DNA from 4 places in the Bradyrhizobium sp. LA2.1 genome. Region 1 is predicted to be linked to each of the others. Evidence: predicted binding sites of a transcription regulator. Region 1 holds the regulator's gene; each other region holds the start of a gene.
The links. Region 1 encodes LexA, which represses DNA repair genes until DNA is damaged. Its sites were predicted from a motif close to TGTTCNNNNTGTGTTCNG; they were not measured.

Region 1 (5,314 bases):
CGAACATCGAAGGAGCGCGGTCGCGCGGCCTGACCACGGTCCACGTGACCTCGCCCCGCGACGTCGGGAACGCCCTCAAGGCGCTCGGCATCTGATCTCTGGCCGGCAAGCCGACGGGCCGCGAATGGAACTATTTTGCCCCGGGGGCGAGGAACCAAAACCCTTTGTACATTTTTATACAGAGCTCCAGGAACGATTGCCCCTCTCAGGACTCATGAGTCCGTTGGGAATTCTACATCGGGCTTATCGTCGTGTTGGGCAAAACCTACCTCACCAAGCAGGCCTCTCTGCTGATGAAATTCGCCAGGACCACCTCGGATTCTGAGCTTTCCGCCAAGCTGATCAGCAAGGCCGCCGACCTGAAATCCCAGGCCGACCCGCTGCCTGACAAGGATCAGGGCCCCGCAGCGCCGGACGTCAGTCCGTACAAGCCGCCGGGGGGCTGACCGATGCTGGCCGTGGCTCTCGTCCTTCTCGTCCTCGCCATGGCCATCCTCGTACCGGTCTGTCTCGCCTTCTGGATCATGCCGCGGCGGACGTGATGCTCACCCTTCATCGCAGAGCGGATGACGCAGGATAAATCATCCTGCGCGGCCACTGTTTTGCCTCTGCGCCTGCACTCGGCTAGAACTCTCGCCGCCGATTTGCCCGAACGGGCCCAGCAGGAGTTTTCACCCGTGGCCCTGATGCCGGTTTCCGACGCGCTCGCCGCGGTGCTGGCGGGCGCAGAGCCGCTGCCTGAAGAGATGATCGCGCTCGACGCGGCCTTCCACCGTGTGCTCGCGCGCGACGTCGCCGCGCGGCGCACGCAGCCGCCGCAAGCGATGTCGGCAATGGACGGCTATGCGGTGCGCGCGGTCGATGCGGCCAAGATCGACTCCCAGCTCACCCTGATCGGCGAGGTCGCGGCGGGCCGCCCGTTTGCGGGATCGGTCGGCGCCAGCGAGGCCGTGCGTATCTTCACCGGCGGTGTCGTTCCCGATGGCGCTGATGCGGTCGTGATCCAGGAGGACACGATCACGGACGGCAAGCGCATCACCATCAAGGAAGCCGCCGTAACGGGGCGGCACATCCGCCCCGCCGGCGTCGACTTCTCGGAAGGCGACGTGCTGCTGCGCAAGGGGGCCCGGCTCACCGAGCGCGACCTCGCGCTCGCCGCCGGCATGAATTACCCGCAACTGCCAGTCCGACGACGCCCGAAGGTCGCGATCCTCGCGACCGGCGACGAGTTGGTGATACCGGGCACCACGCCCGGTCCCGGCCAGATCGTCTATTCCAACGGCTACGCCCTGCACGCGCTCGCCCGCAGCGAGGGCGCCGATACCATCGACCTCGGCGTTGCCGCCGATACGCTGGAGGCCACCACGGCCGGCATCGGCCGCGCGCGGGAGAGCGGCGCGGACATCCTGATCACGACCGGCGGCGCCTCTGTCGGCGACCACGATCTGGTCCAGCAGGCGCTGAGGGACGAAGGTATCTCGATGGCGTTCTGGAAGATCGCGATGCGGCCCGGTAAGCCGATGATGAACGGGCGGCTCGGGGCGATGCGTGTGATCGGCCTGCCCGGCAATCCCGTGTCATCCTACGTTTGCGGCTTCCTGTTCATGGTGCCATTGATTCGCGCGCTTTCGGGCCGTTCGATGATTCATCACCGCCGCGAACGCGCGGTGCTCGGCCGCGATGTCGGCGCCAACGACCAGCGCGAGGATTACCTGCGCGCACGCCTCGAGCTGCGCGACGACGGCACGCTCGTCGCCCTTCCGGTCAATCACCAGGATTCCTCGCTGCTTGCGAATCTCGCTGCGGCACAGGCACTTCTCGTGCGCGCGCCATTCGCGTCGAAGGCCGAAGCCGGCACGCCTTGCGAGGTCTTGCGGTTGCCCGTCTAAGCGCTTCGTTCGCGTGCGTTCCGCGAACTTTGTCGCGTTCACGGTAAATTAAGCAGTTGCGGAACATGTATCGAACATATAGTGTCCGTTCATGATTTGTTTCGAGAATGTAGCGGCTTACTGCTGAATTCAGCGTCTCGGAATCGAACGACATCAACCGGGGGATTTTGGTCGAGATGTTAACGCGCAAACAATACGAGCTCCTGCGGTTCATCAGCGAACGGCTGAAGGAAAGCGGCGTGCCGCCCTCCTTCGATGAGATGAAGGACGCGCTCGACCTGCGCTCGAAATCGGGCATCCATCGCCTGATCACTGCGCTCGAGGAGCGCGGCTTCATCCGGCGCCTGCCCAACCGGGCCCGCGCCATCGAGGTGATCAAGCTGCCCGAGCTTCAGGCCGCTGCCGGCAGCCGCCGCGGCTTCACGCCGAGCGTCATCGAAGGCAATCTCGGCAAGGTCCGCACGACTTCGAGCCCACCGGCGGACGAGGGCGAGCGCCCCGTCGCGGTCCCCGTGATGGGCCGCATCGCGGCCGGTACGCCGATCGAGGCCTTGCAGACCCGCAGCCACACCATCAGCGTACCGCCTGACATGCTCGGCTCGGGCGAACATTACGCGCTCGAAGTGCGCGGCGATTCCATGGTCGAGGCCGGCATTCTCGACGGCGACATGGCGCTGATCCAGCGCAACGAGAGCGCCGATACCGGCGATATCGTGGTGGCGCTGATCGACGACGAGGAAGCAACCCTGAAGCGCTTCCGCCGCCGCGGCGCCTCGATCGCGCTCGAGCCCGCCAACGCCGCCTATGAGGTCCGCATCCTCCCGCCCAACCGGGTGAAGATCCAGGGCAAGCTGATCGGGCTGTACCGGAAGTATTGATACCGGACGCGCCGGTATTGGTCATTTCGCGCCCCGCGCGCTTTCGATCGGCATCGCCGATCCGAGATTGGAGCGGACGATTGTCCGCTTCCGCTGGATAGTCTTTCTGGTTTCGCGCAGATTATCCGGCCCCTCCTCCAGCGGTAAATCCTCGGCACGCCGCACGAAGCAGCCCTGCTTCGCGGCCTTCAGGTTCGAGGAGAAGTCATGCGCCGGATCGTTCTGAGCACAATTGCTGTGGCGCTGATCGCAGCATCAGCGTCGCAAGCCTTGGACGTGCAAGCCTTGGCCGTGCAAGCCTTGGCCGCGCAATCGCGGCCCCATGTCCGCAAGGACACCGCCGTAGGCGAGCAAGTCCGCAGGGCCCTCGACGCCGTCGGCCAACCGTCGCGGCCGGGCTGGCAATATTCCGGCTGGTCGGCGCCTGCGGGGCGCTGACACGCGCCTGCAGAATGCAAAGGGGCGGGCTTTGTTCCTGGTGGATTCGGGAAAGTTAATGTGATTGCGGCCTGCGGCGGCGAGCCGTAGATTTGCCTACAACCCGGCAGAACGTTTGGTATTTCCACTCTGATAGAGGCCTGCGCCTCGATTAAGAGACGTGGGTCGCTATCCCTGCATGAGGAGCACCCGATGTGTGACTACAGCCTGCATGCCGTCGCGTCGCGTCCCGCCGAAGTCGGCGAGACGATCGTCACGACAACCTTCCGCGGCACCTCGACGCGCGGCTTTGCCTCCGCGGCCGATCCGACCGTCGCGGTCTGCCTGCTCCCGGGGACGGAGCTCGCCTTCGCCGACAACGTCCGCTACGACAATCGCTGGATCTGGACGCGCACCGTCAATTCGCGCGTCGGCAAGTTCGGCAAGATCGATCCGCACATTCCCGATCGCCATCATGATGCGATCGAATTCCCCGACGGCAAATCCGTGCTGGTGACGCAGCTGGTCGAAGGCCAGCGTGCGACCGTGCTGCAGCTACCGGTGACCCAGCCGCTCGGCGAGCGCGAGCACAAGCCGCAGACCATCACCGACAGCCGGACAACCATCACCCGCCTGCCGATCGGCTGATGCAGCCATTCCCGGCCGGCAGGTCGGGCCAGGATTGAAATCGCCATCGCCGGCCGAGGCCGGCGAGATGGTGTCGTTTGTGTCCCGCGAAACGCCATCGGGCGGACCAAGCCGTGGCGTCTCCCACCGCACGAAGTTTGCGCTGTCCTGCCTGAATTTTGAACGTCCGTTCCGCAGCCAAATGGCCGATGCTTGGTGCGACTTGAGACGGCGGGCACGTTCGATGAAGACCTTCATTCGCGTCGTTGAACTCTGGGTGCCTGACCGCACGCGCATGCGGCTGGAATTCGGCGGCGGCCTCTACGGCGAAGGGTTGTCCGCGTTTAGGGACGTGAGCGAGGATCTGCACTTCGGATATGACGAGGGACTTCCCGGCAAGGCCTGGGCCGGCGGCCACCCCGTGATCCTCACCAGATTCACCGATTCCTATTTCAAGCGGACCGATCAGGCCATCGCCGCCGGGCTGACCTGCGGCGTGGCGGTGCCCGTGTTTTCGGGCGAATTCCTGCAAGCCGTCATGGTGCTGTTCTGCGGCGACGACGAGGCCCATGTCGGCGCGATCGAGCTCTGGCACAACGATGCCGAAACCTCCCACGAGATGGGGCTCGTCGACGGCTATTACGGCACCGCCGACATGTTCGAATTCAACTCCCGCCACACCAGATTTCCGCGCGGCTTCGGCCTTCCAGGCCGCATCTGGAAAGCCGGCCTGCCGCTGATCATCAAGGACCTGCACGATGCCAGGAGTTTTCTGCGCTGGGAGGACGCCGCCAAGGTCGGAATCAATCTCGGCGTCGGCGTTCCCTACTGGACCGGCACCGATCAGACCTGGGTGCTGACATTTCTCTCGGCGCAGGCGACCCCGATTGCGCGACGCTTCGAGATCTGGGTCCCGGACGAGGCCCGTTCGGCGCTGGTCTTCCGCACCGGCGATTGCAGCGCGCAGACCGACCTCGCCGCGCTCTATGCGACGAAATCCATCGCCAAAGGCGAAGGCAGCATCGGCGGGGCCTGGGCCACCGGCATGCCCGCGCTCAACGACGATCTCGCGCGTGACGGCTCGGTCGCGGCCTCGCAGGCCAGCGCCTCTGGACTGAGCCAGATGGTCGTCCTGCCGGTGATCGGCAATGCCAGGCTCGACGCCGTGCTGGCCTGGTATCTGTAACCCGTCCGCTCAATCCTCAGCCTGCAGGTCCGCTTCCGATGGCGTCGCGTCGCGGTTGCGGGGAGCCGCCGCCTGCGGCGCAAGGCTCGCGCTGAAATCCGCCTCGCCGGCCGCCGCCGGCGACCACGGACGGTCTGCCCCCCTTGCCTTCGCCGCCTGAACCGCGAAGCCGTCGCCGCTTCGCGTCAGCGCCAGCGCGCCCTGCCTTGCGAGACGCTGACGGTCGACAACCATCGCCGCGCAATCCGGCGGCGCCGGCCGCGCCGTCACCACCAGCGCGGCCCGGCTGCAATCGTCAGCCAATGAATCGATGCGCA
Region 2 (5,314 bases), on a different contig from region 1:
CACGTGAACCGCGCTAACAGGCCGGACACATGGCCGCTCCGACTACCGTACGCGTAAAGTCCATATGTCAGGGTTCGTCAGTTGAAGCCGATACGATCGACAGGCCTGTACTCGTGACATGGAAGTTGATTATAACAAGGCGGCACAATCGGAGCATCCGCGGAGCGGGCGATCCGATGTCGCTCACCAAGTTCACCAAGTCGCGCCGGCGAACTGATTTCATCGAGCGACTTGAACAGCAACTGCGTGAACGCCGTGACGCTCCAAGCCAGCCGGTATCCGAGCCGCCTTACTTGAGGCGGCGCGCGAGCGTCTTTCAGGAACGAAGTCTCTTTCGCCCGCACGTTGGACCGTCCGGAACGTGAGCGAAATGGCACCACGAGCCCGTCGCCCCGCTCGCATCGCAAGGCCCGCTCGGCGGGGCGTAGCGCACCGGATTTTCTCGCGTTGACTTCTTCGCGTTTTGACCCGTTGTGAATATGGTCGGCTTTAACGGCGGGCGCCCTCTAGACCTTCGTATCGTTCCGTCGCCCCCTTTAGATGGCGAACGATTACCTACGTTCAATTGAGCTGCTGATCGTGATCATCCTAAGCTGCGTGCGTTGGAAAAGCGCACAGGCTTGAGTGCGACAGTGAAAAAAGGTCGACGAACAGCTGCGAAAAAGAAGAGGAGACTACAATGCCAAATTGCTCCGAAAGTCTTAGACCTGGCAGCGCCGCGCGATGCGCAGTTTGTAATGGCAAGTTTGGTCTCGTCCGGCACTACTCGTGGCGGACCCCGCTTTGTTCCAAGAAGTGCGTCGATCGCTTCAGAGCCGGCAGGGAAAGTGATCGCAGGTGGGTGGGATGGCTCCAGACTGCCTTCGACCAGCTTCCCAGAGAACCGCGCGAGGGCTTATGACGGTCGAGATGTCACAACGAGGCAAGGCATATTTAGAGACAGCGCGGACTTTGCTCCGCGCCGCCCAAGCCATGACCGACCGAGCGATTGCAGGTCAGCTTAAGACCCTTGCCGACGATTACCAGCGACGAGCTGAGAAAGCTTCGCATACTGATGCGGCTAGATGAATTTCCTGACTGCACAAAGATTCTCGGGATTACGTCTGAGATGACCGATCACCGTTGGCATGCGGCGCTTGTCGTATTTACTGTCATGCTGCCGATTTCTACCATCGGTCACGGACACGCCCACGATTATCAGCACCCTGAGTTGCACGGTTGGTATGAAAGCTTGCATAGTGGCAAAGGGCCCTGCTGCGACGGCAGCGATGCGAAGCACGTTGATGACGTCGATTGGGAAACTAAGGATGGTCACTATCGGGTGCGCATCGATGGCGAGTGGGTTGATGTTCCGAATGACGCTGTCGTGGACGGACCGAACCGTGCTGGCCGCACGATGGTCTGGCCCTACTACCTAAATGGTCATGCGACAGTACGCTGTTTCATGCCGGGGAGCATGGGCTGACCGCGAGCGCACGGAGTTCGAAGCGGCAGATCCTTCTTCGTCTTGGCGAGGCGACCGACGCTGTCGGGTGGGTCATACGTGGGTCGGTTCGGCGAAGGACCGGTCGAAGGAGAGACTGATGGTCACGACGCGCACAGCCGCCGGCGCCGCTATCGACGACACCCTGTCGTGCCTTCACGCTCGGACCGAAAACCGGTCGAATGCTGTCAGACCTGCAAGCGTGGCTCCACTTCCCTGAGGTAAATCTCGGTTTTGAGGAGCGCGATTTCGTCGTCCAGCTTGCTTTCGTCGACGTCGATTTACCACGACCGTGGCCTGCCGTAGCTTCCGTTGCTCCAGCGGTACCCTCGACGCTTGAGCGCGTCCTTGAGCTCAAAAGGCGACTGCTCGGCCCACACTCGCATCGTCTTTCTTCGAGCCTGCTCGAACAGGATGGCGAGCGCCAGCGCGCCGGCTGTCGGCGGTTCGAATGCCAATATCTCGAGAAGAGCATGGCGATCGTCGAACCGCTCTGTGTGCTTGATGGAAGAAAACGGCGCCATTCAGGAGGTAACCCAGGCGAGAACGTTCGAAGCCATGCTTCCTCCACTCTAGATCGGTTCAACGCCTCGGCCATGGCGGCGAGGGCTAAATCAGTTTCTAGCAATGGCAGTCAACATGTCATCTCTCGTACCGTCCGAGATAGCGCCGCCGCGCTCGGACGCTGCCGCAGAAGATCCTGGTGGTGATCGATGACATCGATCGGCTCGAGCCGGAATAGATCCGGACGGTCATCCGACACATCAAGGCGCCCGCGAGCCTTCCCGGGCTTACCTACCTGCTGCTCTACCAGCGCGACATCGTAGAACGCGCGTTCGACGGCGGGACGCCCGGCGACGGCCGCAAGTACCTCGGGAAGGTCGTGCAAACCGCTTTCGACGTGCCGGTCGTCGAGGGGGGCGCGCATCGGCAATATCGTTCTTTCCGAGGTGCTTACGGCGGCTCTGCCGACCGATCTCGCCTTCGATCAAACCCGGTGGGGCAACCTGTGGAACGGCGGGATAAAGCACTTCTTCCGCAATCTGCGCGCCGCCAAGCGGTTCATCGGCGGCGCCGAGGTACAACTGACTTTGGCACCGAGAACCTCGAGGTCTGGAGGTTAATCTCATCGATACGGTCGCACTCAAAGCACTGCGACTGTTCGAGCCGCACGTCTATGCGGCCGTCGCGCAGAGCAAGGCCTTCACAACGGGCACGCATGATCGGCGGGACACCGATAAAGAAAAGATCAAAGCCGTAGTTGCGGCCGCCTCGCCGGAGAACAAGCAGGCAGTGCGATATATCGTGTCCAAAATATTCCCGGTCATCGATTGGGCGTTCGGTGCTCCCTGGCACGGGCCGGATTGGGAGTCGCGGTTCTGCTCCACCGTGTTGCACGCGAACTCGCATTTCGCGTCATTTTCCTGCGGCCGATTGTCCGCTACGGTGGCGGGCCTAAACGTATCGGACGCCGCGTCGTACTCGAGGCGTCTGCGCGGCTTGACATCCACCGTGATTGTTCTCATTATGTTCTCATAGCTGAAACGTCCTTGAAACGTCACCGACAAGCGATCGGGATGGCAACGACAGCCACCATCCTGCATGCGGACCTGGACGCCTTCTATGCTTCGGTCGAGCAGCTGCTGGACCCGTCGTTGCGCGGCAAACCAATCGCCGTGGGCGGTGGAGTTGTGCTTGCGGCTTCTTACGAAGCCAAGGCCTTCGGAGTGCGCGGCGGCATGACGGGACGACTAGCGCGCAAGCTCTGTCCGCAAATCACTTTTGTCGGCGGGCACTTTAGGGAATACCAACGGCTAGGTGATGCCGCCATCAAGGTGATCGGCGATTTCACGCCGCTTGTGGAACGGATTTCCATCGACGAGGCCTTCGCCGAGGTTGCGGGCTGCACTCATCTCTTCGGTCCGCCCGCCGAAATTGCAAACATAATCCGCCAGCGCGTGCGGGCCGAGCTTGGTCTTCCAATCTCGGTTGGTGTGGCGCGCACCAAGCATTTGGCAAAAATTGCCTCGCAGGTGGCCAAGCCCGACGGGCTCGTGGTCGTCGATCCCGACACCGAGCTGGAATTCCTTCACCGTTTGCCCGTCGAACTGATGTGGGGCGTGGGTCCGGTCACGAAGGCGCGGCTCGCCGAGATCGGCGTGCTAACAATCGGGCAACTGGCAAAGGCGCCGGGATGGTCGCTCGAGCGGCTGCTTGGCCCCGCGGCAGGGGAGAAACTCGCCGCGCTTGCGTGGAATCGTGATCCACGGGAAATCAAGGCGCACAGCCGAGCCCGATCGGCAGGAGCGCAATCGGCAATTGGCAGGAAGCCTGCCGAAGAGCAAGTTTTCCGACCAACCCTGCTTCACCTCGCTGACCGGATCGGCACCCGGCTCCGCGCCAAATCCAGGCCTGGCCGAACCGTGACGGTTCGCGTTCGTTTCGCCAATCTGAATTCGGCCACCCGGTCAGTCACGCTCGATGCACCAGTTTCCGCGACCGTGATCCTTGCCGAGATTGCCGAGGATCTCGTGCGCGCGATCCTCGCAGAACGCGCTGATGAGAAGACTATCTCGCTGCTGGCGATCTCCGTGTCGCATCTCGAGGAGCACTGGGATCTGGAGCTTGAACTTCCGCTTGGGCTTAAAGATGAGCGCCGTCGCCCCGGCAGCAAAGTCGGCATGGCACGATGGGCGGCCGACCGTGCCGTCGACAAGATCCGCGATCGCTTCGGGTGGGACGCGATTGGATATGGCTCGGTGGCGCTCGGCATCTCTCGTTCCGTTCCCGACGAGTTTCGCGAGCTCGCCGAAAAGGACCTGTGATCACCTTGTGCGTCCGAAGCGTACGTGTCGCGCAAACCACCGACGGAGCGGCCGCCGTTCTCGGAGACATTGCCTGTCGCTGATGGATCGCTCGCGGTGCCGTTGCGGTTAGATCTTCGACCGTCTCGAATGCCCCTCTTTCACTTGGAAACAACTGCCAAGCGATTGATATTGCTGGGGCGCAATTCTGCGCATTTTTCAAATACGGCTTGAAATCGTTGAATAATCCAACAGATGTTGATTCCGCTATGCGGAGACCCTGGAGAAGGTCGGGGTAAGGCAAGGCGAGGGGCAAACTCCAATTCATGCCTCCAGGTCTTGATCAACCGAGATCTTTTAGACCAAAGGCTCTTTTGAGCGGGAAATGCACCTAAACTCGTTTCCTCCGCTGTAGCCCGTTGAAATCACAGCAAATACGGACGCCCTCCGAGCGCACCATAAATCCACGCGGCGATATGCCGTCGCAAGGGCTTACACTGGCAGGGATTGGGCTCGGAAAGATCTTTGCTACCACAGCACTTGAGACGCACGCCGCTGATGCGTCTGAGCAAAGCCAGAAAGGGATCGGCGGTTAAGCCATATGTCCGCTTATCGCGCGAGAAGAGACAGCGGACTCCTGCTCCGGCACCATCAGCTTTTGACCTGCTGCGACATTGACCGGCTCATAAGACAACATTGCTGTCACACCAAATCTCGTTCTTCTGAATATTATTCCAGAAATGTTTGAGATAAGCCGGAGTTAACATGTTCGGCTGGAGTGGGAGCTCGAAGGCGTAGCTTGTAGGAGGCTTCTATGACCAACTTGATGATCAGGATTGCGACGCTGGCAACGTGTTCGATTGCGCTGATCGTTGCGTTCTCGGTCACTTCGGCTGTTGCGGCCCCGGGCACTGGGCCAGGTGGCAGTGACGCAGACTATAGCGGGATGGGGCAACGCTCCGCTTATCCCCCTTCGTCATACCCGAAGCGGTCGGGCGCCAAGGCCACTCACGCGCCCAAGGCCAAA
Region 3 (5,314 bases), on a different contig from region 1:
ACGACGATCAGCAGCAGAAGGAAGATCGCCGCGGGCGTGGTCAATAGCAGCAGGCCCGCCTCGATCGACCAGGCGAACCAGGCATTGCCGCGGCGCTGGCCGATGATCTGCCAGGAATGCAAAAGAAGAAGCGCCCAGAGCGGCCGCGCCAGCACCAGCGGGCCAAAGTCGAGCGCCGGCGAGGAGAAGGCCAGCACCGTCATGGTCAGCAGCACGGCCAGCACCGCCTGCTGTGAGCCGACCACGGCGCGGGAGAGATGATAGAGCGCGATGAAGGTCGCGACCTCGCAGAGCTGGGCGAGGACATAGACGCCGAATATGTGGCCGCCCGCGGCGCGGTAGGCGATGTCGGCGAGCCAGATCGGCAAGGGCGGGCCCAGATCGGTGCCGACCTGGTACTCGCGGCCGAACGCGAGCAGGGTCGCGAGCGTGCCGGGCGGGCTGCGATAGAACACCAGCGCCACGAACAGCCACATCGCGGCCTGGAGCAGCACGACGATCCACACGATCAGCCGCGGCCGGGCGCGAATGAGCTCAATGACCAGGGAGGTAAACCGCATGCAACGTCCGAAAGATGCAGCCAACCCGTCCAGCCGGCCCTATTCGCTCACATCTGTTTTGATAAAGGGCGCTGCGCGTTGTGGCAACGACCGTCTGCCCTACAGGCCCGCTGACGCATCAATTTCAACGCTTGCTTCCACCTGCACCTCGACCTCGGTCACCGCGAACAGGTCCTGCACCGGCTCGACGGTCCAGGGCATGTGCTTGGCCCGCGCCGCGGCGACGGGGGCGAAGAAGCTGCGGTGGTGGACGGTAGGACCGAGGCGGTCGAGCGCGTCGAGATGCTCGGGAACGCCGTAGCCCTTGTGCTGCTCGAAACCATAGCCGGGGCAGTCCTGCGCCAGCGCGCACATCAACCGGTCGCGCGTCACCTTGGCGATGATCGAGGCTGCGGCGATCGACAGGACGATGCCGTCGCCGCCGATCACGGCCTCGCAGTCGCAGGCGGTGTCGAGCCGATCGCGGCCGTCGACAAACACGTGACGCGGCGCGTCGGGCAGCGCCACCACGGCGCGCTTCAGCGCCCACAGCGAGGCACGCAGGATGTTGTCGCGGTCGATCCGGGAGCGCGAGGCGACGGCGACCGAGACCTGCGCGGTGGCGCAGATCTTGTCGAACAGCCGTTCCCGTTCCTCGGCGGTCAGGCGCTTGGAATCGTCGATGCCGCGGGGAATGCGGTCGGGATCGAGAATCACGGCGGCTGCCACTACGGGACCAGCCAGCGGCCCGCGACCGGCCTCGTCGCAACCCGCGATCGGCCAGACACCGCGCTTGATCAGCGCGCGCTCGCGGCGGAAGCTCGCCTTGGCGGGCGCGGCCTTCTTTGGCGTCTCTTTGACTGGCTTCCTGGCGGACTTATCTCGAATCATGGCCGGGATCGTGCGCAAGCGGCCCGGCCGGCGCAACCGGGTACCCCGGACAATTCCCGCTATTCAGACCAGCCGCCTACTCGGCCAGATGCACCCGCCGGTCCTCTCCGACCTCGATGCCCGGCGCGACCACGACTTCCCAGGGATGGCCGTCGGGGTCGGCGAAATAGCCGGAATAACCGCCGTAGTCGGTCTCATGCGCCGCTTTCGCCAGCGCGGCGCCCTTGCCGACGGCGAAGGCCAGAACCGCATCGACCTCGCCGCGCGTGGCGCAGTTCCAGGCGAGCGTCATGCCGCGGAAGGTCGCGGGCCTCGGATTGTCCGGCAACTTGGCATCGGCCGCGAGCTTATCCCAGTGAAACAGGGCCAGCACCGGACCACCGGTATCGTAGAAGGCGACGGCCTCGCCGGTCGCCTTCAGCCGACGCGAGAAGCCGAGCGCGTCATAGAAGGCGATGCTGGCGCGAATGTCGCTCACACCCAGTGTGATGACGGTGAGCCGCGGCACCGGCGCGGCAAGTTCCTGGCTCATGCTACGCCTCTTTCGCTTCCCGGTCAGAACAGGCTGAGCTGATCGCCGTTCCGCTTCGGCCTCGCAAAGTGATCCGTCGTCAGCTTGGAGCGCCGCTTGTTCAGCCCAAGCCTGTCGCAGGCGATCTCGAAGCGGCGGCCGATGGTCCAGGCCATCGGTCCGGTGCCCTTCATCCGCTCGCCCCATTTCGCGTCGTAGTCGCGGCCGCCGCGCATGTCTCGGATCAGCGTGAAAACGTGGCGGTAGCGGTCCGGATAGTTGGCCATCAGCCATTCACGGAAGAGATCGCGAACCTCCAGCGGCAGCCGCAACAGCACGTAGGAGGCTTCCTTGACGCCGGCATGGGCGGCGGCATCGAGAATGCGCTCGATCTCGGAATCGTTCAGCGCGGGGATCACGGGCGCGACCATCACGGTGGTCGGAATACCCGCGTCCGAAAGCTGCTTCAGCGCTTCCAGCCGCTTCGGCGGCGTCGATGCGCGCGGCTCCATGGTGCGAGCCAGCTTTGGATCGAGCGAGGTGACGGAAATTCCGACCTTGGCGAGGTTGCGCTTGGCCATCCGCGCGAGAATGTCGATGTCGCGCACCACCAGCGCCGACTTGGTGACGATGCCGACGGGATGGCCGGCGCGCTCCAGCACCTCGAGAATGCCGCGCATGATCTTACGCTCGCGCTCGATCGGCTGATAGGGATCGGTGTTGGTGCCGATCGCGATCATCCGCGGCTCGTAGCCGGTCGCGGCCAGCTCCTTCTCGAGCAGCGCCGGCGCATCTGGCTTGGCAAACAGCTTTGACTCGAAGTCGAGCCCCGGCGACAGGCCGAGATAGGCGTGCGTCGGCCGCGCGAAGCAATAGACGCAGCCGTGCTCACAGCCGCGATAGGGATTGATCGAGCGGTCGAAGCCGATATCGGGGGATTCGTTGCGGGTGATCACCTTGCGCGAGGTGTCGACGCCGACGGTGGTCTTGAACGGCGGCAGCTCCTCCAGGCTCTGCCAGCCATCGTCGAAGGCGACGCGGGCCTCGGCCTCGAAGCGGCCGCTGGCATTGGACTGGGCGCCCCGCCCTCGCCTGCGCTGCTTGTCGATGGCGACCGCCAGTTCGGGAAAATCAGAGTCCGCACCCGCCGGCTCGGAGGGCGCCGTGACCGGCGGGTGCTTGAGAGCATGAGAGGATGCTGGACTCATGAAGCCAAGATAGCACGCCAAAGGAACAAATCAAGAACACAAACAAAAAACTGAAAAACAACCCCATGCACAGTAGCCGCCCAAATTTCGGGCGCGGCCCTTTGACCTCACGCAACACATCCGGCGCGGCGATCCGGTTCGATGCCGGACAGGGATCAATCGCACCGGAACAAAGTTGGTGACGATCGCTAGGTGAAGGTCAGCAGGAACATGACAAATCAACGACAATCGGCCTCAGGGAGCAGCGACCTCGATCTGCTCGATCGCTATTGGCGCGCCGCGAACTACCTCTCCGTCGGGCAAATCTATCTGCTCGACAATCCGCTGCTACGCGAGCCGTTGCGGCCGGAGCACATCAAGCCGCGCTTGCTCGGCCATTGGGGCACGACGCCCGGTTTGAACTTCATTTACGCCCATCTCAACCGCGTCATCCGCGCGCTCGATGTCAGCGTGCTCTATATCTGCGGTCCCGGCCATGGCGGCCCGGGCATGGTGGCCAACACCTATCTCGAGGGCAGCTACAGCGAGATCTATCCTGACGTCGCGCGCGATACGGACGGATTGCGAAAACTTTTCAGGCAGTTCTCCTTCCCCGGCGGCATTCCGAGCCACGCGGCACCGGAAACGCCGGGCTCGATCCACGAAGGCGGCGAGCTCGGCTACGCGCTGGTGCACGCCTATGGCGCCGCATTCGACAATCCCGACCTGATCGTCGCCTGTGTCGTCGGCGATGGCGAAGCGGAAACCGGCCCGCTCGCGGCGTCCTGGCACTCGAACAAGTTCCTCAATCCCGCCCATGATGGCGCCGTGCTGCCGATCCTGCATCTCAACGGCTACAAGATCGCGAACCCGACCGTGCTCGGACGGATGCGCGACGCGGAGATCCGCGACCTGTTCCGCGGGTTCGGCCACGAGCCGCTGTTCGTCGAAGGTGACGATCCCGAATTGATGCACCAAGCCATGGCGGACGCGCTCGACGTCGCGCTCGCCAGCGTCCGCTCGATCCAGCAGCATGCCCGCGACGGCCGCAAGAGCGTCGAGCGGCCGCGCTGGCCGATGATCGTGCTGCGCAGCCCGAAGGGCTGGACCGGCCCGAAGGAGGTCGACGGCAAGAAGGTCGAGGGCTTTTGGCGCGCGCATCAGGTTCCCGTTGCGAGCTGTCGCGAGAACCCGGCGCACTTGAAAATCCTCGAAGACTGGATGCGCAGCTACGAGCCCGAAAAACTGTTCGACGGCACCGGCGCGCTCATTCCCGAGCTCCAGGCGCTCGCGCCCGAAGGTAACAGGCGCATGGGCGCCAATCCGCACGCCAACGGCGGCCTGCTGAAGAAGGAGCTGAAGCTGCCGGACTTCCGCAGTTTTGCGTTGGACGTGCCGCAGCCGGGCGGGGTGACGGGCGAAGCGACGCGTGAACTCGGCAAATTTTTGCGCGACGTCATCCGCCTCAACGCCGAGACGCGCAACTTCCGCATCATGGGCCCGGACGAGACCGCGTCAAACCGGCTCGACGCCGTGTTCGAGGCGACCGAACGGGTCTGGATGGAACCGACGGAGCCTTACGACGTGCATCTCGCACAGGACGGCCGGGTGATGGAGGTTTTGAGCGAGCATCTCTGCCAGGGCTGGCTCGAGGGCTATCTGCTCACCGGACGGCACGGCTTGTTCTCCTGCTACGAGGCCTTCATCCACATCGTCGATTCCATGTTCAACCAGCACGCCAAATGGCTGAAGGTGACGCGACATCTGCCCTGGCGGCGACCGATCGCCTCGCTGAACTATCTCCTGACCTCGCATGTCTGGCGGCAGGACCATAACGGCTTCAGCCATCAGGATCCCGGCTTCGTCGATCTCGTCGCCAACAAGAAGGCCGACATCGTCCGCATCTACTTCCCACCCGACGCCAACACGCTGTTGTGGATCGCCGATCACTGCTTGCGCACCTATGACCGCATCAACGTCATCGTCGCCGGCAAGCAGCCGGCGCCGCAATGGCTGTCGATGCAGGACGCCGCCACGCATTGTGATGCCGGCATCGGCATCTGGACCTGGGCCGGCACGGAGGATGCGGATGGCGAGCCCGACGTCGTGATGGCCTGCGCCGGCGACGTGCCGACATTGGAGACGCTCGCCGCCGTCGATCTGCTGCGCAAGGCGCTGCCCGACCT
Region 4 (5,314 bases), on a different contig from region 1:
GCGGTCGGATTCATCGCGCAGGTCGCCGATGCCCTCGATCTTCTTTTCCTTGACCAGCTCGGCGATGCGCTCGACCATCGTCGCCTTGTTCACCTGGTAGGGAATCTCGGTGATGATGATCGCCTCGCGCTCCTTGCGGATGGTCTCGATCGCGACCTTGCCGCGCATGACGATGGAGCCGCGGCCGAGGTGATAGGCGGCGCGGATGCCCGCGCGTCCGAGAATGACACCGCCGGTCGGGAAATCCGGTCCCGGAACGATGTTGATGAGCTCCTCGATGGTGAGCGCAGGATTGTCGATCAACGCGACACAGGCGTCGATGACCTCGCCGAGATTGTGCGGCGGGATGTTGGTCGCCATGCCGACCGCGATGCCGCCCGCCCCGTTGACGAGGAGGTTCGGGAACTTGGCCGGCAGGACCGACGGCTCGGTTTCGTTGTTGTCGTAGTTCGGCTGGAAGTCGACGGTGTCCTTGTCGATGTCGGCCAGCAGAGCCAACGCCACCTTCGTCAGTCGCGCTTCGGTGTACCGATAGGCGGCCGGGGGATCGCCGTCGACCGAGCCGAAATTGCCCTGGCCGTCGATGAGCGGCACGCGCATCGAGAAGTCCTGCGCCATCCGGACCATGGCGTCGTAGATCGACTGGTCGCCATGCGGATGATATTTACCGATCACGTCACCGACCACGCGCGCCGACTTGACGTACTTCTTGTCGGGCGTGTGCCCCTGCTCGTTCATCGAGTAGAGGATGCGACGATGAACCGGCTTCAACCCGTCGCGCGCATCAGGCAGCGCACGCGCCACGATCACGCTCATCGCGTAATCGAGGTAGGACTTCTTCATCTCCTCGTAGATGGAAACGGGACGAATGTCCGAGGGTTGCGCCGGCTGGTCGCCGGGCTTGTTGTCGTCGTCAGCCAAGGGGAAATCCGGTGAGATTTTATCTGGGAATCATATAGCGCATCGCCCCCCTGATAACCACCCTTGCGAGGTCTGGGGAAGCGGTTTTTCCGACTGTTTTTCCAGAGACTTACGAGCTCAGCACCACTGCCTCGAGCGAAGTCGGAATGAGCCGCCGGGAACCACGTCCTAGGCTCCGAAAATGACCCGGTGCATGATCCGTCCAGGCACAAGCGTGAACAGCCCGGCAATGACCAGCGCGCCGACGAACGTCATGATCATGATGCGCCGGTGATCGGCGACCCGGTGGGTGTGCGCCCGCCACACCGCGAGCGGCAGCATCACCAGCGTGAAGATCGATAGGAGATGGATCGGGCTGAACGGCCCGACCAGACGGATCTGGTGGATCCAGAACGACGATGCCGCAACGACCGCCATGAGCCCCACCCAGATCCAGCCGATCGTCCGGTGCGGCAGCGTTCCCTTGGGGGCGGCAAACTGAACGAGGCCGAGCACGAAGGCGGCCATGGCGGCAAAGGCATGCAGCGGGATCGCCGGAGCAGCCTCAAGCAGTGGCGCAACGCTCATGCAGGGCTTCCTCTAATCGACGGCCGACCCATGTGAATAGGATTAACATCAAGTTAATACCATTCACATCGTGCCTCGTCAAAGGCTTGAGGCAGCACATGAGGCAAGCCCGCAAAAACCGAGCCTTGCCCGTCAATTGGTAAGGAATCCTGTCGCTCTACGCGAGCAAGGTGACATCAGGGGCGAAGCGCCCCCGCCCGTCTCAGAACGGGATGTCGTCGTCCATGTCGCTGTTGCGGCCACCGCCGCCGCCGGCGGCAACGGCACGGCGCGGCGCGCTGCTGACGGGACCGGAGGAGCCGAAATCGCCGCCCGGCTCGTCGCCGAAGCTGCCGCCTCCACCGCCGCCGCGGCCGTCGAGCATCGTCAGGGTCGAGTTGAAGCCCTGGAGCACGACCTCGGTGGAGTACTTCTCGGCGCCGCTCTGGTCGGTCCATTTGCGGGTCTGGAGCGCGCCCTCGATGTAAACCTTCGCGCCCTTCTTCAGGTACTGCTCGGCGACCTTGCAGAGCCCTTCATTGAAGATCACGACGCGATGCCACTCGGTCTTTTCCTTGCGCTCGCCGCTGTTCTTGTCGCGCCAGGTCTCCGAGGTGGCGATGCTCAAATTCGCGATCGGCCGCCCGTCCTGGGTGCGGCGGATTTCGGGATCCTTGCCGAGATTTCCAACCAGAATGACCTTGTTGACGCTTCCCGCCATCGCCGCTCTCCACTCCGAATGCCACTGAATTTTAGAAGGCCCGGGACGCGCCCGCGTCCTCTGCAACCTGTTGACGCGACCCTATACGCTTGCGCGGACGGATCGGCCCGTCACCCCTCCACTTATCCCCATATATAGCACCCCTGACGGGTTCGTTCCAGATTTGTTCTTATGACACCCCTCACCTTGTTGCATTGGCAAGACGACACCGCGCTGCACAAAGACGGCCTGCGCCAAATGGAATTTCCCCGAATTCCTGAGGACGGCGAAACAGCTTAACATTCATCAAGTTAGAAGCAGTTCAGATGCCGCCCGACTGTTGCATTCCGGAGACGGACTCCGCCTCCCGCCTAAGCTACGCTTGCCGCGAAATTAGATTCTTATAGGCGTCGCGCCTGATCAGCCGCTTCGGGGACTTCGAAAAGCGGTCAGAAACTGGGGGGACTGCAATGAATAAGATTTTGATTGGTATTACTGGTGCAATCGCGTTGGGGCTGTCGGCTCCCGCAAGCGCGGCAGATCTCGCTGCGCGTCCCTACACCAAGGCTCCGGCACCGATGATCGCGACCATCTACGACTGGAGCGGCTTCTACATCGGTATCAACGGCGGCGGCGGCACCAGCCACAAGTGCTGGGACGTCGATATCGGCGGTGGCGTTCTCGTAGGCGAAGGCTGCCACAACGCGACCGGCGGCACGGTCGGCGGCCAGGTCGGCTACCGCTGGCAGTCAGCCAACTGGGTGTTCGGCTTCGAAGGCCAGGGCAACTGGGCCGATTTCTCGGGTGACAACATCAGTGCGATCAGCGGCCTGCGCGATCGTTCGAAGATCAACGCCTTCGGCCTGATTACCGGTCAGGTCGGTTACGCCTGGAACAACGTCCTGGTCTACGTGAAGGGCGGCGGCGCCGTCGTCGGCGATCGCTACCGCAGCTTCGACGTCGCCAGCGGCCTCGAGTTCGACCGGGCCAACGAGACCCGTTGGGGCGGCACCGTGGGTGCGGGCGTCGAGTTCGGATTCGCCCCGAACTGGACCGTGGGTTTCGAATACGACCACATCTTCCTCGGCAACCGCACCATCGGCTTCACCGGATCCGGCAATTTCGCCCCGCTCGGCGTTGCCACACGCTCCGATCGCATCAGCCAGGACGTCGATATCGGCCTCGTCCGCGTGAACTATCGCTGGGGCGGCCCGATGATCGCAAGATACTGACATCCCTCTGAAATCGCTTGGAGATCAAAGGCCGGCCTCGCGCCGGCCTTTTTGCGTGGGCAACGGGAATTATAGGTCAGTCACCGTTACGTTTTGCGATTATTGTGGCTTTTGGGAGACACAACTTGCGGCTTTGCTCGTGTAAGCACGACATCAGTTGGACCACGGCGTCCGATGTCCTTCCGAACGCACGGAAGGCAAAAACAGAAACCGGGACTGGGATTAGTTTGAAAATGAAGAAGGTTTTGTTGGCTTCGGCCTGTTTGTTCGCTCTCGCTGCTCCGGCTTCGGCCGCTGATCTCGCGGCGCGCCCCTACACCAAGGCTCCGGTGGCGGTGGCCTCGGTCTACAACTGGACCGGCTTCTACCTCGGTATCGTCGGCGGCGGCGCCTGGGAAAACGGTTCCGGCGACCCGAAGATGAAGGGTGGCTTCGTCGGCGGCACCGCCGGCTACAACTGGCAGACTGGCAACGTCGTGTTCGGCGTCGAGGCGGATGGTTCCTGGGCTGACGTCAGCGCTTCGGTGACCGGCGCCACTGTTGTTCCCGGCTTCGGCGTTGTGACCGCAACGGCGAGCTCGAAGACCGATGCCATGGGCACCATGCGCGGCCGTATCGGCTACGCCGTCAATCAGGTCCTGTTCTACGGCACCGGCGGCTACGCCTGGATCGACAACAAGATCAGCCTCTCCGCTCTCGGCTTGACCGCGTCGGACAGCAAGTGGCACTCCGGCTGGACCGTTGGTGCGGGCGTCGAGGCGTTCTTCGCTCCGCAGTGGTCGGTCAAGGGCGAGTACCTCTATCGCAGCCTCGGCGGCGAGACCTACTTCTCGGGCGCCCTGCCCACCGGCACGCTCAACTTCCACACCCTGCAGGTCGGCGTGAACTATCACTTCGGGGGCCCGGTGGTCGCGAAGTACTGAGCTTCGCTTCCAACGCATCGCGTTACGAAAGGCCGGCCTTGCGCCGGCCTTTTTGTTTTTGCGCGTACCGATCCAGGCCAACCGATTCCCAGCGTTTTCGGGGAGAGCTGTGGCATCCCGGTGACACAACCTTCGGCTTCAATGGTGTAGAGCGATGACATCGGTTGGGTCATTGGGTCGGCCGTTTTTTGCCGACAAAGAGAAACGAAACTGGGGAATTGAAATGAAGAAGGTTTTGCTGGCCTCGGCCAGTCTGTTCGCACTCAGCGCGTTGGCTCCCGCCTCGGCGGCCGATTTGGCGGCCCGCCCCTACACCAAGGCGCCCATTGCTGTGGCCTCGGTCTACAACTGGTCCGGCTTCTATCTCGGCATCAACGGCGGCGGCGCCTCGAGCCGCAACTGCTGGGATGTCAACAACATCTTCGGCTTTGCGGGTCCGGACACGGCTGAAGGCTGTCACAATGCGACCGGCGGCGTCGTCGGTGGCCAGGTCGGTTATCGCTGGCAGTCGGCCAACTGGGTGTTCGGCCTTGAAGCCCAGGGCGACTGGGCCAACCTGAAGGGTTCGAATACGAGCTTGGTGCTTGCCCCGCCCCCGCTGGTCAACCAGACCAAGATCGATGGGATTGGCTTGTTCACCGGCCAGGTCGGCTATGCCTGGAACAACGTGCTCTGGTACGTGAAGGGCGGCGCGGCCGTCACGCACGCCAAGTACAACGGTCTAATCGGCGGCGTTGTCCTCGACAGTGCAAGCGAGACGCGCTGGGGCGGCGCGGTCGGCACCGGCCTCGAATTCGGTTTCGCGCCGAACTGGTCCGTTGCGATCGAATACGACCATCTGTTCATGGGCAAGCGCAACAACTCGTTCACGTTTCTCGGCATCAACGACCGCATCGACCGTATCAAGCAGGACGTCGACATGGGCACGGTCCGCGTGAACTACACCTTCGGCGGCCCGGTCGTGGCGAAGTACTAACCGTCGCCTCCGACGC

Region 2: dinB (DNA polymerase IV) is a predicted target of LexA. The motif match lies at 3,001-3,018, and genes of this name have one in related genera.
Region 3: ABIB95_RS39935 (PA0069 family radical SAM protein) is a predicted target of LexA. The motif match lies at 3,171-3,188, and genes of this name have one in related genera.
Region 4: ABIB95_RS18820 (single-stranded DNA-binding protein) is a predicted target of LexA. The motif match lies at 2,342-2,359, and genes of this name have one in related genera.

Annotation. Positions count from the first base shown of each region.
Region 1 covers NZ_JBEPQI010000023.1:17,575-22,888, reverse strand. The annotation lists gene ABIB95_RS34265 (HAD family hydrolase) at 1-95, shown strand, start outside; gene ABIB95_RS34260 (hypothetical protein) at 252-446, shown strand; gene ABIB95_RS34255 (molybdopterin molybdotransferase MoeA) at 678-1,889, shown strand; gene lexA (transcriptional repressor LexA) at 2,066-2,767, shown strand; gene ABIB95_RS34245 (hypothetical protein) at 2,975-3,205, shown strand; gene ABIB95_RS34240 (hypothetical protein) at 3,398-3,832, shown strand; gene ABIB95_RS34235 (GAF domain-containing protein) at 4,056-4,997, shown strand; gene ABIB95_RS34230 (ComEC/Rec2 family competence protein) at 5,007-5,314, opposite strand, start outside.
Region 2 covers NZ_JBEPQI010000016.1:15,999-21,312, reverse strand. The annotation lists gene ABIB95_RS27970 (hypothetical protein) at 1,109-1,465, shown strand; gene ABIB95_RS27965 (hypothetical protein) at 1,765-2,007, opposite strand; gene ABIB95_RS27960 (hypothetical protein) at 2,118-2,411, opposite strand; gene dinB (DNA polymerase IV) at 3,061-4,308, shown strand; gene ABIB95_RS27950 (tetratricopeptide repeat protein) at 5,102-5,314, shown strand, end outside.
Region 3 covers NZ_JBEPQI010000030.1:113,878-119,191, reverse strand. The annotation lists gene ABIB95_RS39950 (glycosyltransferase family 39 protein) at 1-560, opposite strand, end outside; gene rnhB (ribonuclease HII) at 660-1,430, opposite strand; gene ABIB95_RS39940 (VOC family protein) at 1,507-1,962, opposite strand; gene ABIB95_RS39935 (PA0069 family radical SAM protein) at 1,986-3,149, opposite strand; gene ABIB95_RS39930 (phosphoketolase family protein) at 3,360-5,314, shown strand, end outside.
Region 4 covers NZ_JBEPQI010000008.1:371,942-377,255, forward strand. The annotation lists gene gyrA (DNA gyrase subunit A) at 1-921, opposite strand, end outside; gene ABIB95_RS18815 (DUF2306 domain-containing protein) at 1,090-1,488, opposite strand; gene ABIB95_RS18820 (single-stranded DNA-binding protein) at 1,691-2,188, opposite strand; gene ABIB95_RS18825 (outer membrane protein) at 2,638-3,399, shown strand; gene ABIB95_RS18830 (outer membrane protein) at 3,633-4,322, shown strand; gene ABIB95_RS18835 (outer membrane protein) at 4,546-5,298, shown strand.